4 regions of the Enterococcus spodopteracolus genome follow, and region 1 is predicted to be linked to each of the others. Evidence: predicted binding sites of a transcription regulator. Region 1 holds the regulator's gene; each other region holds the start of a gene.
The links. Region 1 encodes LexA, which represses DNA repair genes until DNA is damaged. Its sites were predicted from a motif close to CNAACANNTGTTNG; they were not measured.

Region 2: a site for LexA is predicted at 5,095-5,108, ahead of P3R27_RS12200 (Y-family DNA polymerase). Genes of this name have one in related genera too.
Region 3: a site for LexA is predicted at 4,309-4,322, ahead of P3R27_RS11355 (Y-family DNA polymerase). Genes of this name have one in related genera too.
Region 4: a site for LexA is predicted at 2,880-2,893, ahead of ruvA (Holliday junction branch migration protein RuvA). Genes of this name have one in related genera too.

Annotation. Positions count from the first base shown of each region.
Region 1 covers NZ_JARJHD010000005.1:146-6,020, reverse strand. Annotated here, with positions in the region: gene P3R27_RS07990 (SDR family NAD(P)-dependent oxidoreductase) at 1-666, shown strand, start outside; gene P3R27_RS07985 (LapA family protein) at 676-1,110, shown strand; gene recJ (single-stranded-DNA-specific exonuclease RecJ) at 1,345-3,642, shown strand; gene P3R27_RS07975 (adenine phosphoribosyltransferase) at 3,656-4,168, shown strand; gene P3R27_RS07970 (hypothetical protein) at 4,373-4,591, opposite strand; gene lexA (transcriptional repressor LexA) at 4,770-5,393, opposite strand; gene P3R27_RS07960 (DUF896 family protein) at 5,545-5,796, shown strand.
Region 2 covers NZ_JARJHD010000014.1:25,890-31,764, forward strand. Annotated here, with positions in the region: gene P3R27_RS12175 (ParA family protein) at 1-208, shown strand, start outside; gene P3R27_RS12180 (hypothetical protein) at 221-835, shown strand; gene P3R27_RS12185 (hypothetical protein) at 1,373-2,989, shown strand; gene P3R27_RS12195 (hypothetical protein) at 3,399-3,746, opposite strand; gene P3R27_RS12200 (Y-family DNA polymerase) at 3,739-5,064, opposite strand; gene P3R27_RS12205 (hypothetical protein) at 5,174-5,377, opposite strand; gene P3R27_RS12210 (hypothetical protein) at 5,761-5,875, opposite strand, start outside.
Region 3 covers NZ_JARJHD010000011.1:12,239-18,113, forward strand. Annotated here, with positions in the region: gene P3R27_RS11335 (RNA polymerase sigma factor) at 618-1,130, shown strand; gene rsiV (anti-sigma-V factor RsiV) at 1,149-2,015, shown strand; gene P3R27_RS11345 (hypothetical protein) at 2,165-2,404, opposite strand; gene P3R27_RS11350 (hypothetical protein) at 2,421-2,930, opposite strand; gene P3R27_RS11355 (Y-family DNA polymerase) at 2,893-4,284, opposite strand; gene aroF (3-deoxy-7-phosphoheptulonate synthase) at 4,838-5,857, shown strand; gene aroB (3-dehydroquinate synthase) at 5,872-5,875, shown strand, end outside.
Region 4 covers NZ_JARJHD010000003.1:161,266-167,140, forward strand. Annotated here, with positions in the region: gene P3R27_RS05795 (low molecular weight protein-tyrosine-phosphatase) at 79-543, opposite strand; gene P3R27_RS05800 (TetR/AcrR family transcriptional regulator) at 591-1,193, opposite strand; gene ruvB (Holliday junction branch migration DNA helicase RuvB) at 1,242-2,243, opposite strand; gene ruvA (Holliday junction branch migration protein RuvA) at 2,256-2,858, opposite strand; gene treP (PTS system trehalose-specific EIIBC component) at 3,010-4,989, opposite strand; gene treR (trehalose operon repressor) at 5,222-5,875, shown strand, end outside.

The sequences.
Region 1 (5,875 bases):
ATCGGCGAAGTGAAGGCGGTTTGTCAAGAATTAAGTGGAAAACCAGCATACGCGTTTCAACTAGATGTTAGTAATCCTGACAGCGTAGATGAATTGTACGACAAGGTGATGACTGAGGTCGGTCGTGTCGATATTTTAGTCAATAATGCTGGATTTGGCATCTTTGAGGATTTCTTATCCTTTGACTTAGGAAAAGCCTACGATATGTTCGAAGTCAATGTCTTAGGGATGATGGTATTGACACAAAAATTTGCGATCGATATGGCAGAAAGACGTCAGGGACATATCATCAATGTGGCATCTATGGCAGGAAAAATGGCGACAGCTAAATCTACGATCTATTCCGCTACTAAATTTGCTGTTTTGGGCTTTTCAAATGCGTTACGTTTAGAGTTGAAGCCTCTAGGAGTCGCGGTCACAACGGTAAATCCCGGACCAATCGAAACGGAATTTTTTGATAAGGCTGATCCAAGTGGTAGTTATTTGGAAAAAGTCGGTCACTTAGTTTTGGATTCAACTAAATTAGCACAAACGATCGTGCGAGCGATGAAACATCCTAAACGTGAGATCAATCAGCCGGTGTTGTTAGAAATCGCGTCTAAATTTTATGCACTTTTCCCAACCATTGGGGATTATTTTGCAGGTGGAATTTTTAATAAAAAGTAGGTGAAGTAAATGAAAAAGCAAGGTAGTGTGATCGTTGGTTTTTTACTTGTACTTGTTATTGTCGTGTTCGCTGTATTGAACAATCAAAATGTTCCTGTAAGCTTTGGATTTGCTTCTTTTAATGCGCCATTGATTCTAGTGATCATTGGTTCAGCATTGATTGGTGCATTGATTGTATTTTTAACAGCCTTTACAACATTATGGCAACAGAAAAAACAATTAAAACAATTAACAAAAGAATTAGCAGAGAACCAAGCAGATATCCAAAAGAAAATCGAAGAGGCGACAGAAGAACAACAAAGACAATTTCGAAATGAACGTGCGGAACTTGAAGCGGCCTATCAAGCAGAATTACAAGCAAAGCAAATACAGATCGAACAAATGCAAACACCTTCTGAATCACCTTCTCAAACACCAAAGCAAAGTGTTAATTACTTTGATTAATCAAAGATCACTGTTGATTTTCTAAAAAGCAAATAAAAGAAAGTGATAGAAATCACTATCTTAGGAATTATTAGAGGATTTTTTATCCAATTTCTAGCAGGCAACCAAAGTGGGCAAACGAATCTGTTATGTCTACTTTGGTTTCTTTTAGTTGGATATGTCAAAATCTATTCTTCTGAAATTCTTTTTTTTAGAGAAGACGTTTGCTATAATGACTAAGTTAGGGGTGAGCATGTGAGACGAGCGAATTTTGATTGGAAGGTCAATGAAACAACACCTTCTGAATCTTTTATCCAAATAATCAAACAGCAGCAATTGTCTCCTTTGATCGGTCAATTACTGTGGCAAAGAGGATACCGAGAGGAAGAAAGTATCCATCAGTTTTTACATCCAAAAGAACAAAAACTCTATGATCCTTATTTGATGTTTGACATGGACAAGGCAATCAGCCGAATCCAAGAAGCGGTGATCAGCGGCGAGCAGATCTTAGTTTATGGAGATTATGATGCAGATGGTATCACCAGTGCGACCGTCATGAAAGAAACGTTAGAGTTGCTAGGTGCCCAAGTGGAAGTCTTTTTACCTAATCGATTTGAACATGGGTATGGACCTAATCTAACCGTTTATCAAGAAAAAATAGCCGCAGGTACCCAATTGATCGTGACTGTCGATAATGGTGTAGCTGGGCATGAAGCAATTGTTTATGCACAACAGCAGGGAGTAGATGTGATCGTGACAGATCATCATGAGTTGCCTAGTGAATTACCGGCGGCTTATGCAATCATCCATCCCCGCCATCCACGAGGCAATTATCCTTTTGGAGAATTAGCAGGTGTCGGTGTCGCATTTAAAGTAGCGACCGCTTTGTTGGAAGAACCACCAGCAGAATTTTTAGATTTAGTCGCAATTGGCACAATCGCTGACCTTGTCTCTATGACCGATGAGAATCGGACGCTAGTGGCGTTAGGCTTAGAGGCAATTCGTCATACCGAGCGAGTAGGCTTACAGGCGCTGTTTGCGAAAAGTAGTGTACGTGCGAATGAAGCGGATGAAACGATGATCGGTTTTTCGATTGCGCCGCGCTTGAATGCCATCGGCCGGATGGGAGACCCTAATCCAGCGGTTGAATTACTAGCCACATTCGATGAAAGTCAAGCTCAGACGTTAGCTGAGCAGCTACAAACGGTCAATGAAGAACGTAAAGCGATCGTTGAGCAAATCACCTCAGAAGCATTGGCGATGATCAATGAAGAGAACCAGATCCATTTATTAGCACATCCTGGTTGGCATGAAGGTGTACTAGGGATCGTCGCAGGAAAAATCATGAACAAAACAGGAAAACCAACAATCGTTCTAGATATCAAAGACCAGTCTGTTGCAAAAGGATCAGGTCGAAGTATCGAAGCGTTGAATCTTTTCGATATGCTGAATGAGATGCGTGAATTGTTTACATTTTTTGGCGGCCATCATGCAGCAGTCGGATTAACAATGCCAACGGAAAATATCCCTCAGTTACAAGACCGGATGAATGCTTATATAGAAGAAAAGCAAATCGACTTGTCCAAAGGTCCTGTGTTGGCGATCGATGAAATCGTCTCCCCAAAAGATGTAACGGTCGAACAAATCGCCACATTGAAATTACTGGCACCATTCGGAACAGATAATCCTGTACCTAACTTTTTATTCAAACAGGTTGCTGTCCAAAATGTGAAACGAATCGGCTCGAACCAACAGCACTTGAAGCTCTCTTTAATAGATGAAGATAGTCAATTAGATGCTGTCGCGTTTGGTTTTGGCCCTCAAGAAAACGAATTTGTAGACGATTCACTTGATATTGTAGGACAATTATCGATCAATGAATGGAATGGGCGCAAAAAACCGCAGCTGATGATTTCTGACTTTGAAGTAGAAGGATTGCAAGTATTTGATTGGCGAGCGAAACGTTACCGAACACTAGCAAATGACATCGAAAGTCCGTTCTATTTAGCGTTTGATGAAGCATCGATCAAAGAACTAAATGAGTCGATACAAAAACACATCATTCGTTGGACAGATAAAGAAATGATTCAATCATGGATTCAGGAAAATGAACCAAACGCATTAGTCGTGATCGATTGTCCAACGGATTTGACCGACTTGAAAGAGATCTTATCATTTGGCTCCTTTAGCCGAGTTTACTTTTTAGGTATTTCTGTTGATGAAGCATACTTGAACGGTGTAGGAACAAGAGAACAATATGCTCGACTCTTCAAACTGATCCATGCGCAAGAACGGATCGATATCCGACATAAATTAGGTGCAATGGCCAATTATTTAAAAATTCCACAAAAATTATTAATTTTTATGATACAGGTGTTTTTTGAGTTGAAGTTTGTTACAATAAACAATGGTGTTTTGGAGAAAGTCGCAGATCCGGCGAGTCATCCATTGACTGCAAGTGACCGCTATCAGGAGCGATTAAAAAAAATCAAGTCAGAGGAATTCTTACTATTAAGTGACATTCCCACAATAAAAAAATGGTTAACAACCTAGGAGGAAACAATAAGTGGATTTAAAAAATTATATTGCCAGTATTCCTGACTATCCGTCAAAAGGAATTATATTTAGAGATATCTCGCCATTGATGGCTGATGGAGACGCTTATCGTGAAGCAACGAAGCAAATCGTTGATTATGCGAAAGAAAAACGTATCGATATGGTCGTTGGACCAGAAGCACGTGGATTTATCGTAGGTTGTCCAGTGGCTTACGAATTAGGCGTGGGCTTTGCTCCTGTTCGTAAAAAAGGAAAATTACCTCGTGAAACGATCGAAGTCACTTACGGACTTGAATACGGTACAGATACCTTGACGCTGCACAAAGATGCAATTCAACCAGGACAAAGAGTCTTGATCTGTGATGATTTATTAGCAACAGGTGGAACAATCAAAGCAACGATCGAATTGATCGAAGAACTTGGCGGAGTTGTTGTGGGTTGTGCCTTTTTGATCGAGTTGATGGACTTGCATGGTCGTGACAAAATCGAAGGCTACGACATGATTACCTTGATGGAGTATTAATCAAATAAAATATTGAACAGAAACCCCCCTTCCACAAACGGATGAATCGTTTGCGGAAGGGGATTTTCGTTGGATGAGTAGCCTCAATTTATTGATGGAACAATTGAGTGCAAGGAGTAGGTAGTCAGTTTGTCGTTAAAAAAAGCAAACGAGCGATCATCGTTTGCTTGGACGGAATTTTCATAGAAGCGATCTTATTTACTTTTACGAGTGCCTGGAGCTGTAATAGGTTTCGTGATAGAAGGAGTCTTCATGGGATTGACGACGTTGTGATTGACGGTATTTTTTTTCATCCCACAACATAAACCACAATGTAAACAAAGGAACAAAAACCAACAATGCTGTACGTAGACCAAAATTACCAATAATAATACCTAAAAACAAAACGATCAATACTAAACCAAAACGTCTCATTGATTTCATGATTTTCACCTCTTTATAGAATGCGAACAAAAGTTCGTACCGTTAGTATACGAACTTTTGTTCGGTTTGTAAAGAGGGAAGTTCAAAAAGAACAAAGATATCTACTAAAAAGAGGAAAAGACGAGCTTGAGATCGTGATCTCAAGCTCGTAGATAAATAACTGAATTTTCTTTTCTTATCAATAAATATGACTACGGTACAGACCAACGACACGACCTAAGATCGACACCTCATCTAAAATGATCGGTTCCAGTAAATCATTCTCGGGTTGCAAACGGAAATGATCTCTTTCTTTATAGAACCGTTTGCAAGTTGCTTCGTCTTCTGCAGTCATCGCAATCACGATATCACCATTTTGTGCAGTTTCTTGTTTGCGGACAATGACATTATCGCCATCCAATATCCCAGCATTGATCATACTTTCTCCTCGGATCGTCAACATGAACAGACTGCCTTCTTCTGAGGAAAGGTTTGGTGGGACTGGAAAGAAGTCAGAAGCTTCTTCGACAGCTAGTATCGGCTCTCCGGCAGTAACAACGCCGAGAACAGGGATCGTCGTTGGGCGAATCCCAATTTTTGATAATCCTTGTTGCGTCAATTCGATTGCACGTGGTTTCGTAGGGTCTCTTTGAATAAAGCCTTTTTTCTCTAATCGGGCAAGATGACCATGGACTGTCGATGTTGAAGAAAGCTGAACAGCTTCTCCGATCTCACGGACAGTCGGTGGATAGCCTTTTTGGGTCACTTGTTCGTGAATATATCTTAAGACTTCGATTTGTCTTGTTTCAGTTTGTCGGGCCACAAGGTACACCTTCTTTCACTTGATAACTAAATAGTACCATAGAAAACACTTGATTTCAAACAAATGTTCGCATTAAAGACTATTGATGTAGTTGTTTTTTTTTCATTTTTTATATAAGATGTAGGAGAAGCAAAAGCGAGGAGGAATAGTTGTGTTATCGCCTGAAAAAATCGAACGTATCAATCAGTTAGCTAAAAAGAAAAAAGCAGAAGGATTGACACCAGCTGAAGTCAAAGAGCAAAAGGAATTACGAGAAGCATATCTGACAGCCTTTCGTTCTGGCATGAGACATCATATTGAAGGGATGAAAGTGGTTGATCCCGATGGAAATGATGTCACACCAGATAAATTGAAAGAAATCCAGAAGAAAAAAGGCCTCCACGACCGAAATAGCAAGTTTTAGTAAAAAAAACTAAAAGTCGTTGCTTTTTTAGAGGAGATACTATAAAATTAGAAGTAGAAATATAGGTAAAAAAAACCTA
Region 2 (5,875 bases), on a different contig from region 1:
AATGTACGCACAAGCACAACAAATTTATGGTGATCATTTGTTGAAGAATGTTGTACTAAAAAATGCACGATTAAAGCGATATGACGGATCTGGAATTACGATGGAACTAACTAAAGCTGGTAAGTTAAAGCAGTGGGATAGACGTTGTCATCATTTGTTTATCAATATTTATGATGAATTACTTGAACATGAAGCTTGGTATGAGTAGGAGGTCACATAAATGGCTGATATAAAAGATCTAGGTATTTTTAAAAATAATAAAGGCTTGGATAAAATCAGAGCAGGGGCCACGACTAGAAAAAACACCAAAAAAACACCAACTAACGCTCAATCTAAAAACATAGATAAAAATGCAGAAGTAGAGGAGAACATTAACTCTACGGAATCTATTAAAAAAGCTCAGGTAAATACTTCTAAAAGTACGGAAAAGAAATCTATTCAATCAAAAATAACATCCGACACACCAAAGAAAGTAAAAGGGGTAGGGGCTCCAATAAGAAAGTTCGATCGTTCTTTCTCTGCACAAATGCCTCTGAAGCTGTCTCCCATATTAAATGCAACCTCCAGAGTAATGGTTGAAAAATATGAAACTAATTTAACTAGAGACGAGTTACTGAGAAAAGCTCTTGATGAATACATTAAACAACATTTAACTCAAGAAGATAAACAGGATCTTTTTAATAATGTTATGCGAGAAGTAGAAATGTTTAGGAAGAAAAAGCCTACTATTCCTGAAACTGATATAGATGGTACTATAATTAGAACAGTTGATGAAATCGAGGCAGAAACTAATACGATTATACGTAACAATTGGGGTATGAACTATAAACACTAATTAGGTACTACCATAATTCATAGTTATGGTAGTACCTTTTATACATGAAATAATAGTAGTATATAATACATTTTTAAATGTCCATTATACCTCTTTTTTTACACGTTTCAAAAAAATATTCCCCTTTTTAAATTAAGGTAGTAAGTTATAAATTTTTTTCTAAATAAATATTTTTTTGCCTGGTAAAATCTTTTACTTAAGAGAATCTATCAAATTTATATACGTTCGTATTTCTTAAAGAAAACAGTACTTTATTTGATAGTAATATAATATATTACTTTAAAAAGCTTACAGTGATGTAGTGGGGTAATGATTATATGCTTGCTTCTTTACAAAACATTGATTTAGAAATTAACAAAATATATACTAAAATCGGAAGTTAAATTGAAAATATTATACGTGATATACTTTTAAAACTTCCTATTAATTCCACATTATCACATTATATAATTAACATTATGTTTTAAGTGAATTTCAAAGCTGTCGTATCAGTATTAGGAGACTATAAAATTTTTTCTTTCTGAGGAGGCTTATTCCATGCTAATTGAAAAAATAAAAGACTATACTCTAGTTTCAATTAAAGACAAACAAAATCCATTTTATGGCATTTCGGATGAAAATATGAAAGATCTTTTATATGCCTATTACACAGATGAATTGTCCGTAAAACAAGTGATCAAAAAATATAATCTATCAATAAAAAACATATCTAGATTTGCTTCTTATCTTCCATCTTATTATGTAAGTGAAAAATGTCCATATGATAATTGTAAAATGGTTACTCAACTTCCAAGTAAGTCTTCATTAAAGTCTTCAAAACCTGATTTTATTTGTGAAAAGTGTAATCATATAGAATATTCTGTTTTAAAAAAGTATCGCAAGTGCAATTGTGACAATTGTAATAATAAGAAAAAAGAAGAACATACTAAGCTCAAAAAACTGATATCTAGTATTTATGAAGGTACTGTGGTTGATCTGCTAGAGATCAGCATCTTAGATCGAATTAATTTAGCAGCTATTCTTCAAGCTTCCGGAACAGAACTCGGATATCTGATACCTCCATTTAATCAATACGCTACTTCAAAAACTAGCGTGAAGTTAGCCATGGTAAGAGATCTATGCGAAAAAAAAATACTTAAGATTTCTACCCAAAATCCGATGAAGATTTTTTCAAACATATCTGATAATGGTTTTGATTATTCACTCCAAGAAACCTGGTTATCTATTAATGTTGAAGATGAAAAATCTGAAAATGAAAATAGTTTGTTTGAAGAATTAAAATATCCGAAAACTTTTACCGATATCTCAATTAAAGAGTACATCAATCTTTGGAAAAAATGTATCTCCGAAGAATTATTAAAACTGTTTGTTTTCCAAATGAAAAGACTTAACTTTGATAAAGAATTAGCTGATGATAAGAAGATAGAAAAATTTCTCGATGCTATTGGTCGGTGGACAGAAACATATACACCATCACAAATTTATCATATTTTGTATGTATCTGTTCGTAAAGCAAATGACATTAGAACTGCTGGAAATATGGGTAATTATTGCTTTAACGAAATATCATTTGTCATAAAGTTGGCAGATCAAATGATACTAAAATATGAAACTGAAGGATGGCCTATTCAACATTATAATTATCCAGATCATTTTGAGATTGATATTCAAACAAAATTATTTTTTTCAAAAATTGCTAAGACACATAATTGGTTTGATACCAAAATTCCCAAATGGGAGCAAATATCTTTTGAAGATATTGACGAAAAATTAACTATAACCAAAGCCTATTCTGAATATATCCAAGAAATAGAAATAAAAAAAATAGATCCTTTTCTTGATAAAATGATTGAGAACGCTATATATTATTATCTATTTCCTTATGGCTTAATAATATTTGATGGGTTTATTGAATGCCTTTTTAGTACTTCAAAAGACTTATACGAATATTTCCAGCTATTAAAAGAATCTGGTCAGATTGATAAAATTGAGGAAAATTTTGAAGATACAATATCTTCTTCTACTAATCTTTATGTTGGAAAAAGTTATAGCTCTTCCACAATTTATCAAGCTATAGATATTCTGATTGAAAATGATATTCCAAGAAAAAGTAGTATTATAAATAAATTGGATCCTAAAGACACAATTTCTTAGATGAAAAAAACTAAAAGTTACAATTACAAAGAAGCGGACGTTATTTGATGAAGTTGATATAGCAATAGCCCTAGGCTAGATTATGACACTATTTTCAAATAATTAGTGGAAAATTGATAATAAATTATCTGGAAGCTTTAAATATTTAAAAAACACATGCTAAACCTACTAAAACGGCTCAACATGTGTTTTTTAAATATTATATTACTATCAGATATAGAAGACTATTGGAACAGCAATTTATAAGGATATATATAATACTGATAACTATGATAACCAGAACTAGCACCAACATAGAAACTGAAGCAATCAACGCCAACATCATTAATCAGTTGTTGCCCGTATCCCCAGATTTCATCTATTAATTCTTCATAGCAAATATAGCACCATTCGTACTGCTGAATGATATTTATAGCTGACTCCATTTATCTAACTTCTGAATTCCAATGTGGCGAATTTCATCGTAATGGACTTTATGCTCTTCAACAAAGATTCCTAATTCATCATGTCCTCTGATTTCACCAATAATATCATCCGGATAGTAGCCTTCAGAGTCTCGTTCTTCCTTTTGGATACAAACAGTTTTTCTTTTCAGGACAGCAGCGTTTAACACTTCCGTAATCTCTTCAGTCGTCATTTGTTCTTTGGCCAAGTTTTGATTTACACGCTGCTCGACGTCGGCATCGATCTTTTCTGTGTGATCTGAAAGATAAAATCCTGCCCATTTCAAACGTCCTCGATCGTTATATTCAATCATTATTAAGCCCTCCATTGCCGCCAGCATGTCCACCAACCAATGTACTTCTAGTAATACTACGTGCGCCTTCTAACTTAGAAGAAGCGTGTACAATCGACGTAAATCCATATTTCTGTCGGATCTTGTCGATAATCTTATCTAGTTTTTCTTCATTAATCTGTTGTTGTGGATCACTAAACAAATCAAGCTGAAGCGAATCGGTATAAACGAGCTTACTATACGTAATTCCAACGTGCCTTACTTCTTGTCCTTCATAATATTTGTTGAATAGATACAGGCAGTAGTACTGAAGCTCTTTCGTATTATCAGTGAGTGGGATTTTCATTTGGTGCGAAAACCCTGACTTTGATTCCAGAATCGACGTACCTATATACAAGCGAACACAACCAGTCTTGCACTTATGCTGCCGAATACGTGTAACCACTTGTTCTGCCATTTCCTTCACCACGATCTCAACTTCTTCTTTCCTCGTGTAGTCCTTCAGTAGCACCTGAGAATTCCCATAAGATTTCTCTTTGGTTGGTTCTGGCGGTTCTGCGATATCTGTCCGATCAATCCCATTCGCATGAAAATAGAGCTGTAGTCCAATAACCCCTAGTTGCCTCTTAAGCGCGTATGGGTCCCAATTGGCTAAATCTTTAATACTCAGAATCCCCATATGGTTCAATCTTTTTTTCATGCGTGATCCGATACCCCAAAAGTCCGTCATTTCTTTAATCGTCCAAATTTTTTCTGGCACATTTTGATACGTCCATTCCGCAACAAATCCTTTATTATGCTTAGCTTCATTATCTAAGGCAAGTTTAGCCAAAAGTGTATTATCACCAATTCCGACAGTTGCAATTAAACCAGTTTGACGGTAAACGTGTAGCTGTATCTTTCTTGCGAGCTGTTTTCGTCTCTCACTTCTTGTATCAGGTGTCGTAAATAAGTTTAGTGATTTTGTTACCTTTAGAATCGACTCATCGATCGAATAAATCAATAAGTCTTCATCTGCGACGTATTGCCGAAAAATACTGTTTACTTCCATATTTTTTTTAATATATAAGTTCATCCTTGGTGGTACAATGTGTAATTCTTTAGGTAAAGGATAAGGTAGATCACGAGGTCTACTAACGTTTGTGATTCCATATTTACTTTTGGCAGTTGGTGACGCTGCTAAAGTAAGCCCTGACCCTGTATTATCTGCTCGACTCATCACAACTAAAGGCGTTGTTAATGGATCTAAATTTCTTTCGACACATTCAACGCTCGCATAAAAACTTTTTATATCGATCAAAAAGTAATCATTGACTGGCTCATTTGAGTAATCAAGCATGTTTTTCTCCCCCATTTCAATTCGATTATACAAACATACGTTCGCTTTTGTAAAGGGGAACATTCTAAAATAGCAAAAAAGTCAGACTAATTGTCTGACTATAATAAACCTACTTATTTTTTTCATTTAGCAATTGGAAGTCTTGATCAATGAATTGGTAACAATTCCCACAATTTTTACATTGATATTGTTTCGTTTGAATATTTTGCTGAATCAATTCACCACAATCACAGTCAATCGATACAGCCGTTCTTCGTTCTAATCCATATAATGGACGTCCCCAAAAAGTATAGCCTAATTGTTGTTCTTTCATTTACTTCGTTCCTCCCTAAAAATATGTCTATTCGTAGCTGGTATGACGCTTCGTTCGACCAATGATACATCTTAATGAGTGAACCTGACCTTAGAATGCTCGTATGAACACGTTTTTTTAACGTTATTAAAATTCCTCTCTATTAACTAAGGAATAACATTCACTTCGGTAACTGTTGTTTTTTAATATACTCCAATACCTCTAATTCTGCTAAAACCTTACCAACATTTTTTTATATATACGATAGCTAATAACAGCACAATATATTGTAAAAATATACCAAGCTAAATAGTAAATTGTGCCTATTATACTAGTGAATTGAACATCTACAAAAAGGAAGTTAGGCAATACTAACACAAATCCAGAAATAAAAATCACAAGAACTAAATTAAAAAATTTCTTTTATCATCTAATTTTATTCTTTTTAATGCAATTAACCAATCTAGATCCACTTCATCTTCTTTTTTTATTTTTTCGTAATACTCTTTCATTTCCTCT
Region 3 (5,875 bases), on a different contig from region 1:
TTTTTGAACGATATTATCGTTCGTTTCGTTCCTTTTGAAAAGTGAAGAGTTATTTGGGGAAAAATTTCGGATAAAAAAATGGAAAGATAAGCTGCCAGTTGGTACTGTGATTACTAAAAACGAATAAATGGCTTTCTAGAAGTGAACACTACATAAATAAGCACCAAAATCCATTGATGAATAATTGTGGGGTTTTGGTGCTTTTTATCGGAGCTTAATACTTTTATCAGAATTTCACAAACCTGTCTTTTGTGCAAAGTTAGTGATTCAAAATGTAGGAATGCTCAAAATAAAGTGGATCTTTTTGAAACTTTTCTTAGAAAACGATCGTCTAATTAAGTATAAAAAAAGAAAGTGGAGTGAGCGTATGAAACATGAAAAAAACTATTCATTTTTAACGATAGAACTAATTTTCCTAGTCTTATTGTTCCTGTTTACCAGCCTTTTTTTATGGATGTATTCAATGGATACATTTTCGATCCGAGAAGAAAAGCCACAGGAGATAGGGACAAGCGAGTCGACTAGAACGAAAGATACACAACTACGTAAGGAAGCAAACAAGGATTTTATGCGAGAACTGGGTGAAATTTATTATTTGAGATAGGGAGGGATCTAATATTTTTAATCGGATAGCAAAAAAGCAGCGAGTCAGACATTATGAATCTCAGTTAGAACAGCTGATTGAGACACAATATCAAAAAATGTATCGAATCGCTTATAGTTATACACACTGTTCGGAAGATGCACTAGATGTTATCCAAGATAGCTTTCAAAAAGCGCTGATGGATTTCTCAAAGGTAAAGAAGATCGATCATTTTCAAGCTTGGTTTTATAAAATCCTAGTCCGCACAGCAATTGATTATTGGCGCAAGAATAAACGAATGCCTTTGAATTTTGAATTGGAAGACTGTCCAGGACTTGAATTCATCGATTTTCAAAATGATGTTTCTTACATGGAATTACGAGAATTATTGAGCCAAACACCTAGCCCAGAACGCGAGATCATTATCTTGAAATTTTTTGAAGGATTTACATTGAAAGAAATTGCTCAGATTTTAAATTTAAATGAGAATACAGTGAAAACAAAAATGTATCGCTCACTAGATAATTACAAAGAAATTTTAAAATAAAGGAGAGTGGATAGCGAAATGGGAGGAACAAAGAAAAAAATAAGTATGATGAATCAGGCGTATCAAGCGGGGGAAATTCCTGAACAGCTAGAAGATGAGCTATTCAAGCGTTTTACGATTGCCAAGAAAAAAGTGAAGGTGAAACGACAAGTAAAACATGCTGGCCATATCGGTTTGGGGATCGTCTGCTCTGTAGTTATTTTGTTCGCAGGTGTTCAAAATAGAGACTTTCGCGTATGGGCGACAGAAATCCCTGTTCTAGGAGAATTGGTTTCGATCATTACTGGGAAAACCTATTCATTCCAAGAAGAGGAATCGGGTATCAGGATTGCTGTTCCAAAAATAATTGGAAAAGAAGAAATCCATGACCAGTTGAATCGAAAATATCTCGCAGAGGGACAACGAGCTTATGAGGAAGGAGTGAAAGAAATCAAGAAAAATGGGCAACAGATTGATACAACAGGTGGATATCGCATATTGGTCAATGATGAGCGATTTTTAGTGATTGATCGTTCAATCGAACAGACAATTGCGAGTACGCAAACGAACAATCAATTTGACACGTTAGATAAACAAAATGAGGTACTTGTGTCTTTGCCTTTATTATTTAAAAATGATGATTATCTCATTGCTCTTTCAAAGGAAATTGAAGAACAGATGAAAAATCGTATGGAAAAAGATCCAGAATCAACTTATTTTGCTCTAGAGGATAATGGCTCATTTTTATTAAAAAAAGATCCTAGTTTTTATATCAATAAAGAACACCAGCTGGTTATCTTCTTTGATAAATACGAGGTAGCACCTGGTGCTATGGGGACACAAGAATTCGTTATTGATAAAAATAAAATCCAATCTTTATTGGCTGACCCAAACTATTTGAATTAAAGCTTTCAAACTTTACAAATAGAATCGTTCTTTGCTGAGAATAATAGCATCAACCGGTAGAATCTTTTGTACATGTTTACCGGTTGACGCTTTTTAGGTTGAGAGAAATAGCATTCAATAATGGCCGAAAAATCCAATGCTTATCTGAATTATTCAACCGCTTGCTTGACGATTTCTTGCCAAAAATGAAAATATTCCTCTTCTAAATCGATCGAATCAAGTTCATCCCAAGCAATAAAGCCCTCGTTTACATAAAAGCCATCTTCTGTCATCTTTTTTTGAATCGTTCCTCTATAGTTTTCTCCCTTTTTTGTTTGGATCGTAATTTCTTGTTTGGCAATATAGGCAGTGATTATGACAGTTTCGAAATGATTCTTTATCATTGTCATCGGTAGCGCCTCCCTTTTAGTCATTTTCCTCTTCAAAATATTGATAAAATTCATCTTTGATCAATTGCAGTTCAGCTTGTTGCTTTGGCTTGTTCCAATCGATTGATCGTGAAATTTGTTCGTCATATGTCTTGTTGGTACTAAACTCAAACCATTTTATTTCTTGTTTCAAACCAACGTGACGAATGTTCTCCCAGAGAATCTGGTGCTGGTCAATCGTCAGATATTCTTCATCACATTCGCCTAAGAAAACACCCTCGATATTTTCTCTATATCGACCAAATTCATCTTTTGTGTTTAATTGGATGGTCACTTTTTGTCGGTAGAGAAAAGACTGTAATAGTACTTGGTCGATTTCCTCTCTCGTCATTTGCGATTGGGGAGGGAGGTCTTTTAAGGCGGCTGCTGCATTTTCTTCGATCCCTTTAACTAGCTCATCCATGGCAAAAGCGGTTCCCCACTTCAAGCCAAAGGGGCGATCGCGGTATTCATTGTAATCGAGAAATTCTTTTTTCGTGCGTCGCATGTCCTTCACCTTCAATACCAGCCATTCCGCCAGCATGACCGCCTACAAGCGAACTGCGGGCGATTGCTCGACCACCTTCCAGTAAACTATGTGCATGGACGATTGCTTTGAATCCATACTTTTGTCGAATCTTATCCACGACAAAGTCAATCTTTGCCGCATTGACTTGCTCGTTAGGATCATCGAATAGATTCAATTGCAAGCCAGTCGCATAAACTAAGCGAGAACAGTTGACGCCGATACTTCGGATATCTTGCCGTTGATAATGTCGATCAAAAATCATCAATAGTGCTTCTGCTAAGACATGACTGGCATTGGCCGGTTCGATTTTCATCTGTTGGTGAAACCCAGTTTTTCCTGAAATATCTGTGTAGCCCAAAGAAAAACCGACCCACAGACTAACTACTTGTGCTTTTGCTTCTTCTCGACGTAAGCGTGTGCCTACTTGATCCGCCATTTCCTTGATCACGATTTCAATCTCTTCTCGACGGGTATAGTCCTTATTGAGGATTTGACTATTTCCGATGCTTTTTGATTTAGGGGTGTAGACTTCACCAAGAAAGCTTCGATCGATTCCCCAGGCATGGGCATAAAGTTGTGTACCAATTACCCCCATTGCACTTTTTAAACGATAGTAATCCGCATGTGCAAGCTCATAGATGCTATGGATGTTCATTTTATTTAAACGAATCGCTGTTTTTCGACCGATCCCCCAAAAATCTGTCAGCTGAGGAATCCGCCAAAGTTTTTCAGGGACGTCTTCATAACGCCATTCGGCGATCATGTCTCGGGTATCCTTCGCTTCATTATCCAGAGCTAATTTTGCCAATAGTGGATTATCACCGATACCGATCGTGGCATAGATCCCTGTCTGATCATAAACGTCTTGACGAATCTTTTTTGCAAGTGTCCGCGCATCAGGAGCATCGAACAAATTCAAACTATTTGTGATATCCAAAAAACTTTCGTCGACCGAATAGACATGATGATTACTCTCGTCTGCATAGGTTTTATAAATCGCATTGATTTCTTTGTTCTTCTCCATATAATAAGCCATTCGTGGTGGGGCAATATATAAATCACTGGGATAAGGAAAGGGCAAATCACGCGCACGACTGATATTCGTGATCCCGTAGGCTTTTTTTGCAGCTGGACTAGAGGCAAGGATCAGCCCGCTACCACGTTCTTCCCATGAATTTCCGGGGTACGACATAACAACTAGTTTGGTTGTTAAAGGGTCTAATCTAAGTGAGACACATTCAACAGAAGCATAAAATGACTTACAATCAATACATAAAATATCTCTAGAAGGTTCTTTATGATAGTCAAATACAGGATTTTGATTTTTAAACATAACAGTCACCTCTTCTACATGATTAGAACACATGTTCGTATTTTTTGTCAACGAAAAAATCAATAGGAACTTTAAAAAAAACATCGCTCTTCTAAAGGATCATTAGCATAAAAAGAAAAAGATTTGAAAAAGTAGTTGACTTATTTCAGAAAGAAATCTATACTTAAACCAATCTTAAATCAGTTTGGAGCGATTTCTTATGAAAATCACATTGAATTCACAACTGAATACGTATTACTTTAGCTATTTTAGATAGGTTTGTATTCATGACATTCATGGGTGCAAACACAACGTTTGTATCTATGATGGCTAAGGATGTTTGAGATGACTTGTCCGCCACATAGATGAAAATCTATAGTGGCTTTTTTGTTAGAATTGGTGAAGGCCCACTGTAGATTTGTCTACGGCGGGCTTTTTTTATACCTAACGAAAGGAGAACCACAGTAGTTCATTTTCCAACGAGTTATTTTAAGTAAACAACGAACGATTTCCCATTGTCGATCAAGTGTTCAAACAGAGATAAAAAAATAAAAATAAAAAAGGATGTTATCTTATGATTTTGATTATTAAACCAGGAATTGAAGTAAACCAACTAGAACCAGTACTTTCACGTATCAAGGAAGAGGGCTTGGATGTCCAGATCAACTACGGCAAAGATCGTCTTGTTTTAGGATTGATCGGTGATCCAAAAATTATCCAAGGTGTACCATTTGAAAGATACGACACGGTGGAGCGTGCAGTAAAAATCTCTAATACGTACAAACTGACTTCTCGAGAATTTCATCCGCAAGATACAGTCGTTGATGTGGATGGCCTGAAAATCGGTGATGGTAGTTTTGTGACGATGGCTGGTCCTTGTTCAGTAGAAGGCGAAGAACAAATCATGGAAACTGCTCGTATGGCAAAAGCTGGTGGAGCAACGGTCCTACGTGGAGGAGCCTACAAACCTAGAACATCACCATACGCTTTCCAAGGATTAGGAGAAGAAGGACTGAAAATGATGCGTAAAGCAGCGGATCATTACGGCTTAAAAGTCATTACCGAAGTCATGGATGAAGCCCATATCGATGTCGTTTGCGAATACACAGATATCATTCAGATCGGCGCCAGAAATATGCAAAACTTTCGTCTATTAGAAGCTGTTGGGAAAACAGGAAAACCAATTGGCTTGAAACGCGGGATTTCAGGAACGATCGAAGAATGGTTAAACGCGGCGGAATACATTGCGGTACAAAACAATCCAAACATCATCTTTATCGAACGTGGTATTCGTACTTACGAAACAGCGACACGCAATACCTTCGATCTAAGTGCTGTACCGATCATTAAAAAATTAAGTCATTTCCCGATCATCGTTGATCCAAGTCATGGTACAGGGGTTTGGGATCTCGTATCACCAATGGCAAGAGCCGGTGTTGCTAGTGGCGCAGATGGGATGATCGTAGAGATCCACCCTGATCCAATCCACGCATGGTCAGATGGACAGCAATCATTGAATGAAAAGAACTACCTACGAATGATGGAAGAAGTCGAGATTTTAGTTGAAGCAATGAATAAAATCAAAGCCTTATAGAAAAGAGGAGCGTCATGT
Region 4 (5,875 bases), on a different contig from region 1:
TTTTTCTTAAAAAAACAAGAATATAGTTTAATTTATACCAACTTTTATCTAAAACATAAAAATAATACAATTGTTATTTTATTTCACTTCCATCCATAATTCAAGCCATTTTTCCAAGCCTTCATTGATCAATCGATAGGTTTCTTCAAAGTTATTTGTGTAATATGGATCAGGGACATTTTGTGCTTCCTTACCCATGACCGGACTCAAAAATAGTTGGATTTTGTCTTGGGCCTCAATAGGCGCTAATTGCCTCAAATCGGCAACATTTGATTGATCCATGCCAATGATCCAATCAAAATTCTGGAAGTCTTCTCGACGTACTTGGCGGGCAATCATTTGACGTGTATCCACGTGCTCTTTTGCCAATATCGCTTGGGTACCAGGATGAGGGGCACTACCTACCTCATAAGTACTCGTTGCAGCAGAATCAATGACGAAAGAATCTGCCAAATCCTTTTCTGCCACTTTCTTTTTTAATAACCCTTCTGCCATGGGTGAACGACAAATATTTCCCAAACAAACAAATAATACTTTCGTCATAACATTCTCTCCTTTTTGTTCCTACTTGATGGAATCGATGAAAAAGGTCATTCGTCTCTTGTCTCCATTTCTTCTTCTAGTGCGTACAACCGATACGAATACAATTCAGTATCTTTGGCTAAACGAAAGAACTGCATGGCAACTTCTAAGGGTGTTTCTTTATAACCTTGTGTGATCCAATTGACTAAGACTCCACTACAGCCATAAGAGAAAAAACGCGCATAAAATAATTTATCTTTGGAAGTTAGTTGTTTTTCTTCATCCATTTGCTCAAATATTTTAATAAATGAGGGTTGGATCAACGCAGAAAATTGCTTTTGCAGAATCTCCTGTTCTGAACTAACGGTACTTGAATAGAACTGTTTATTTTCGGCAATGGCTTTTAACATCAGCAATGCTTGCTCTTCCCAATTATCGAGAGAAAGCGATTCTGTTTTTAGGTAATGCAATGAATCTTCATAGTACACCCAACGCAATAAATCATACTTATCGGTGAAATGATAATAAAATGTTTGTCGGTTGATGCCTGCTTCGTGTGCGATCTGTTGCACACTGATTTTGCGAAAAGGCTGTGTTTCGCAAAGCAACACCAAGACTTTTTTGATCATTTGTTTCGTATGTGAAGCGTCTCCCAAAATGATCCCTCCCATCTCTTCAATCAATATTCTACTATTTGCTCTTTCAATAGAAAAGAGTGATCACACTTGGTAGTCATAGCCAAAGTGTTCATACGCATAGGCGGTAGCGATCCGCCCGCGAGGAGTCCGTTTCAAAAAGCCTTTTTGGATTAAAAAAGGTTCATACATATCTTCGACTGTTTCTCGCTCTTCTCCAATATTAACGGATAATGTGCTTAGACCGACTGGGCCCCCACCATACAGCTCGATCATCGTACGTAGCAATTTCTGATCGACATAATCCAATCCTGCTTGATCGACCTGTAAGAGTGTCAATGCGCGGTCAGCAATCAACTGATCGATCTTGCCATTTCCTTGTACTTGGGCAAAATCACGCACTCGTTTTAACAAGCGATTAGCGATCCGCGGGGTCCCACGGGAACGTCGTGCGATTTCTAAAGCCCCTTCGGTGATGATCTCCGTTTGAAAAATATCGGCAGATCGTAAAACGATTTCTCTCAAATCTTCTTCTTCATAGTATTCCATATGCGAAATGATCCCAAAACGGTCACGTAAAGGTGCAGACAGCATCCCTGCTCGAGTCGTTGCACCGATCAACGTGAAAGGTGGTAACGGAAAATGAACGGGGTGAGCGGTCGGCCCTTGCCCTACCATGATATCTACATAAAAATCTTCCATCGCCGAATAAAGCATTTCTTCTGCCACGCGAGGTAAGCGATGGATCTCATCAATAAACAAGACATCCCCTGCTTCTAGTTCATTCAAAATTGCCACCAGATCTCCGGGTCGCTCAATGGCTGGTCCACTTGTCGTACGGATATTGACTTGCATCTCATTTGCAATGACCATAGCCATCGTTGTTTTCCCCAAACCTGGAGGACCGTATAACAAGACGTGGTCTAGCGGTTCTTCACGATTACGTGCCGCTTCGATGTAGATACTCAATTCTTGTTTGACTTTATGTTGACCGATATATTGCGCAAGCAATTGAGGGCGTAAAGATTTTTCTAAACTCAATTCATTCTCACCAGGTTCTGGTGAGAGAAGATATTCATCTGTCATCAAGAATCCTCCTTACTTTTTCATCATCAATTTCAATGCTTGCCTTAGATACTCATCCGTTGTTTGATTGTCGATTTCTTTGAGTTGTTTCTCTACTCGTTTGATTTCACGCTCACTGTAGCCGAGAGCAACTAAAGCTTCCATTGCCTCTGACAAGGCAGTTGCATCTTGCACCGTTGCTTCATCAAATAAAGAAAATGGCGTATCGATACTCAACTCGCCAAACTTGCCTTTTAGATCCAAGATCATTTGTTGTGCTGTTTTTTTACCTACACCTGGGAACTTCGTCAAGTAAGTCACATCGCCAGTTTCCACCGCTTGGATCAAGCCGGAATGATCGTCACTCGCCATGATCGCTAAGGCACTTTTCGGTCCGATCCCTGAAACACTGACTAATCGTAAAAACAATTGTTTCTCTTCGAGTGAATCAAAACCGTATAGTAAATGTGCATCTTCACGAATAACTTGATGAACATAGATTTTTACTTCTTTATCTAACTTACTACTATAGCGATAAGGGTTACCTAACGCAATTTGATAGCCCACCCCTTGCGTTTCTACAACGATATAATACGGACTGATAAAAGTCACGATGCCTCTTAGATATTCATACATTGAAATTTCCTCTTTCTTTCGCACACATACGTTCCCATATTTCTATCCATTGTAGCATACTTTGCGATTTAAAAAAAGTGTTCCCAAAAACAGAACTACGAGCTTAAGTCTTTGATAAAGACCCAAACTCGTAGCATATTTTCTCTGTGTATTAGCGATTGATAGATGCTTGACCAATCATTTCTTCATGTTGTACTTGACCTGATTTACTTAATGAGAAATCAGCCACTTTGTCCGTATTCGTTAGAACAACTAAGACATCTGTTTGTTTACCTGCTTGTTCAACAGCACTGAGATCCATCTCTGCTAGTTGTTTAGTTGGCGAGACCTGATCGCCTTCTTTTACAAGAACATTGAAAGGTGCACCTTTTAATTCGACAGTATCAAGTCCCATGTGAACAAGAACTTCCATACCGGTTTCACTTAGAATACCGATTGCATGTTTTGTTTCAAATACACTAGTTACTTTACCATTTACTGGCGAATAGATTTTTTGATTGTCAGGAACGATCGCATAGCCTTCACCCATCATTTTTTGTGAGAAAACTGGATCATTCACATCTGTAATTACTTTGATTTGTCCATCTGCAACGGCGAATAACTCTTCATTGGCAGTGGCTACAGCAGTTGTTCCTGCGGTTTCAAAGTTTTGTGTAGGAATAGATACGCCTTCCGCAGTTTGTAAAACACTTACTTCTTCTGGATTGACTGGATCTAATTTGTTCAAAATCCCTTTACGTCTAAACACTACAGTTAAACCAAAGGGTACGATGATTGCGATGATCATTGCAATCGTGAATGGTAACCACGTTTGTGCTTGGATTGCTAAGATTCCTGGCAAACCACCAACACCAATCGCATTTGCTCGAACATCCATCAAGTTCGCAAACATTCCTGCTACACCAGAACCGATCATTGCAGCTACAAATGGATACACATATTTCAAGTTGATCCCAAACATTGCGGGTTCCGTTACCCCTAGATAACAAGAAATCATCGCTGGGATAGAAACTTGTTCTTCTTTTTTATTGCCACGATGCAAGAAGATGATTGCAAGTACGGCAGATCCTTGCGCAATATTTGACAATGCGATCATTGGCCATAAATTGGTTGAACCAAAGTCAGCAATCAACTGCATATCGATTGCATTTGTCATATGGTGTAATCCCGTAATAACCAGTGGGGCATACAAGAAACCAAATAACGCACTGAATAACCAACTGATCGATGAAGTCAATCCAGTATTCACGATTGATGAGATCCAGTTACCAATTGCCCAACCGACTGGACCTAAGACTACATTAGCCGCGATAACAGTTGGTAATAGTGAAAACAGTGGGACAAAAATCATTGAGATCGATTGTGGGATATACTTACGGAAGAAAATCTCTAAATAAGCAAGTAAGAATCCGGCAAGCATCGCTGGAATGACTTGCGCTTGGTAACCAATCATTTGTACTTGTGCAAAGCCAAAGTCCCAAAATGGGATATCTGCAGCGGCAGTTGAAGCGACACTATAGGCATTTAATAATTGCGGTGAAACCAAAGTAATCCCTAAAACAATTCCTAAAATCTGTGTCGTTCCCATTTTCTTTGCAATACTCCAAGTGATCCCTACAGGTAGGAAATGGAAAATCGCTTCCCCAGGTAGCCATAAGAATGAATTCACACCATTCCAGAATGTTGAACTTTCTGCAATCGTTCCACCTAAACTCTCGAACTGAATGCCTTCCAACACGTTACGGAACCCTAAAATCAATCCCCCAACAATGATTGCTGGAATCAATGGTGTGAAGATCTCAGCTAGAACTGCAATTGCTCGTTGCAAAGGATTAAGATTCTGTTTCGCAGCAGCTTTACTTTGTTCTTTTGAAACGCCTTCAACTCCTGATACCGCAACAAAGTCGTTATAAAATGTTGAGACATCATTCCCGATAATCACTTGGAATTGACCGGCATTGGTAAACATTCCTTTTACACTGTCAATCTCTTCGATCTCAGCTTCATTTGCTTTTGCAGGGTCATTTAAAACAAAGCGCATTCGTGTTGCACAATGGCTAACCGCAGCGATATTTTCTTTCCCGCCGACTCCTTTTAACAGCTTCTCGGCATCTGCTTGATATTTCCCCATAACATAAACCCCTTTCATTTTACTTGTTTATACAAGTTGCTTTGTACTCACACTATAATGTTTTTCTCAATAAATTGCAAGCGTTTTATGCTAAAAACATAAATAACTTGTAATCGTTATTATCCTTGCCCTAGAAACATCTTCCTTCTATCCAACTCCAGTTTGAAATCTCCATATAGCTATAGTATAGTTTATAAGCGAAGAACGAACGATTGCCCAAAGGAGAGGACCGATGAACAAATTCAATGAAATTTTTTTAGACTTAGAAAAGAAAATCTTAGACAAAGAATATCCTCCTCATACTTTACTACCCAGTGAAAATCAATTGATCAAAATTTATGGTGTTTCACGGGAAACAATTCGTAAAGCACTCAATCTATTGACAACAGAAGGATATATCCAAAAGAAACAAGGAAAAGGCTCAATCGTTTTAGACCGTAACCGCTTTGATTTTCCCATTGCTGGATTGACAAGCTATAAAGAACTTCAAGAAAACCAACATATCCCCAGTGAAACGATCGTGCAAACACTTGAAGAAACAGTAGTCGATAAAGAATTGCATAAAGTTACTGGTTGGCCGATCGATACACCTGTCTGGCATTTAGTCCGCCAAAGGAAAATCAATGGCGAAGTCGTCATTTTAGATCGAGACTATTTGTTAAAAGAAACCATTCCTACTTTGACTAGCGAGCAAGCAAGTAACTCGATTTATGAATATTTTGAGAATGAATTAGATCTCTCGATTGCCTATGCCCAAAAAGAAATCACCGTCGAACCGATCGACGATAGTATTTCAGAAGCAATGGACCTCCATGACGATCCTTATGTCGTAATTGTTCGTGGACTCGTCTATTTAGAGAATACCGAATGCTTCGAATACACTGAA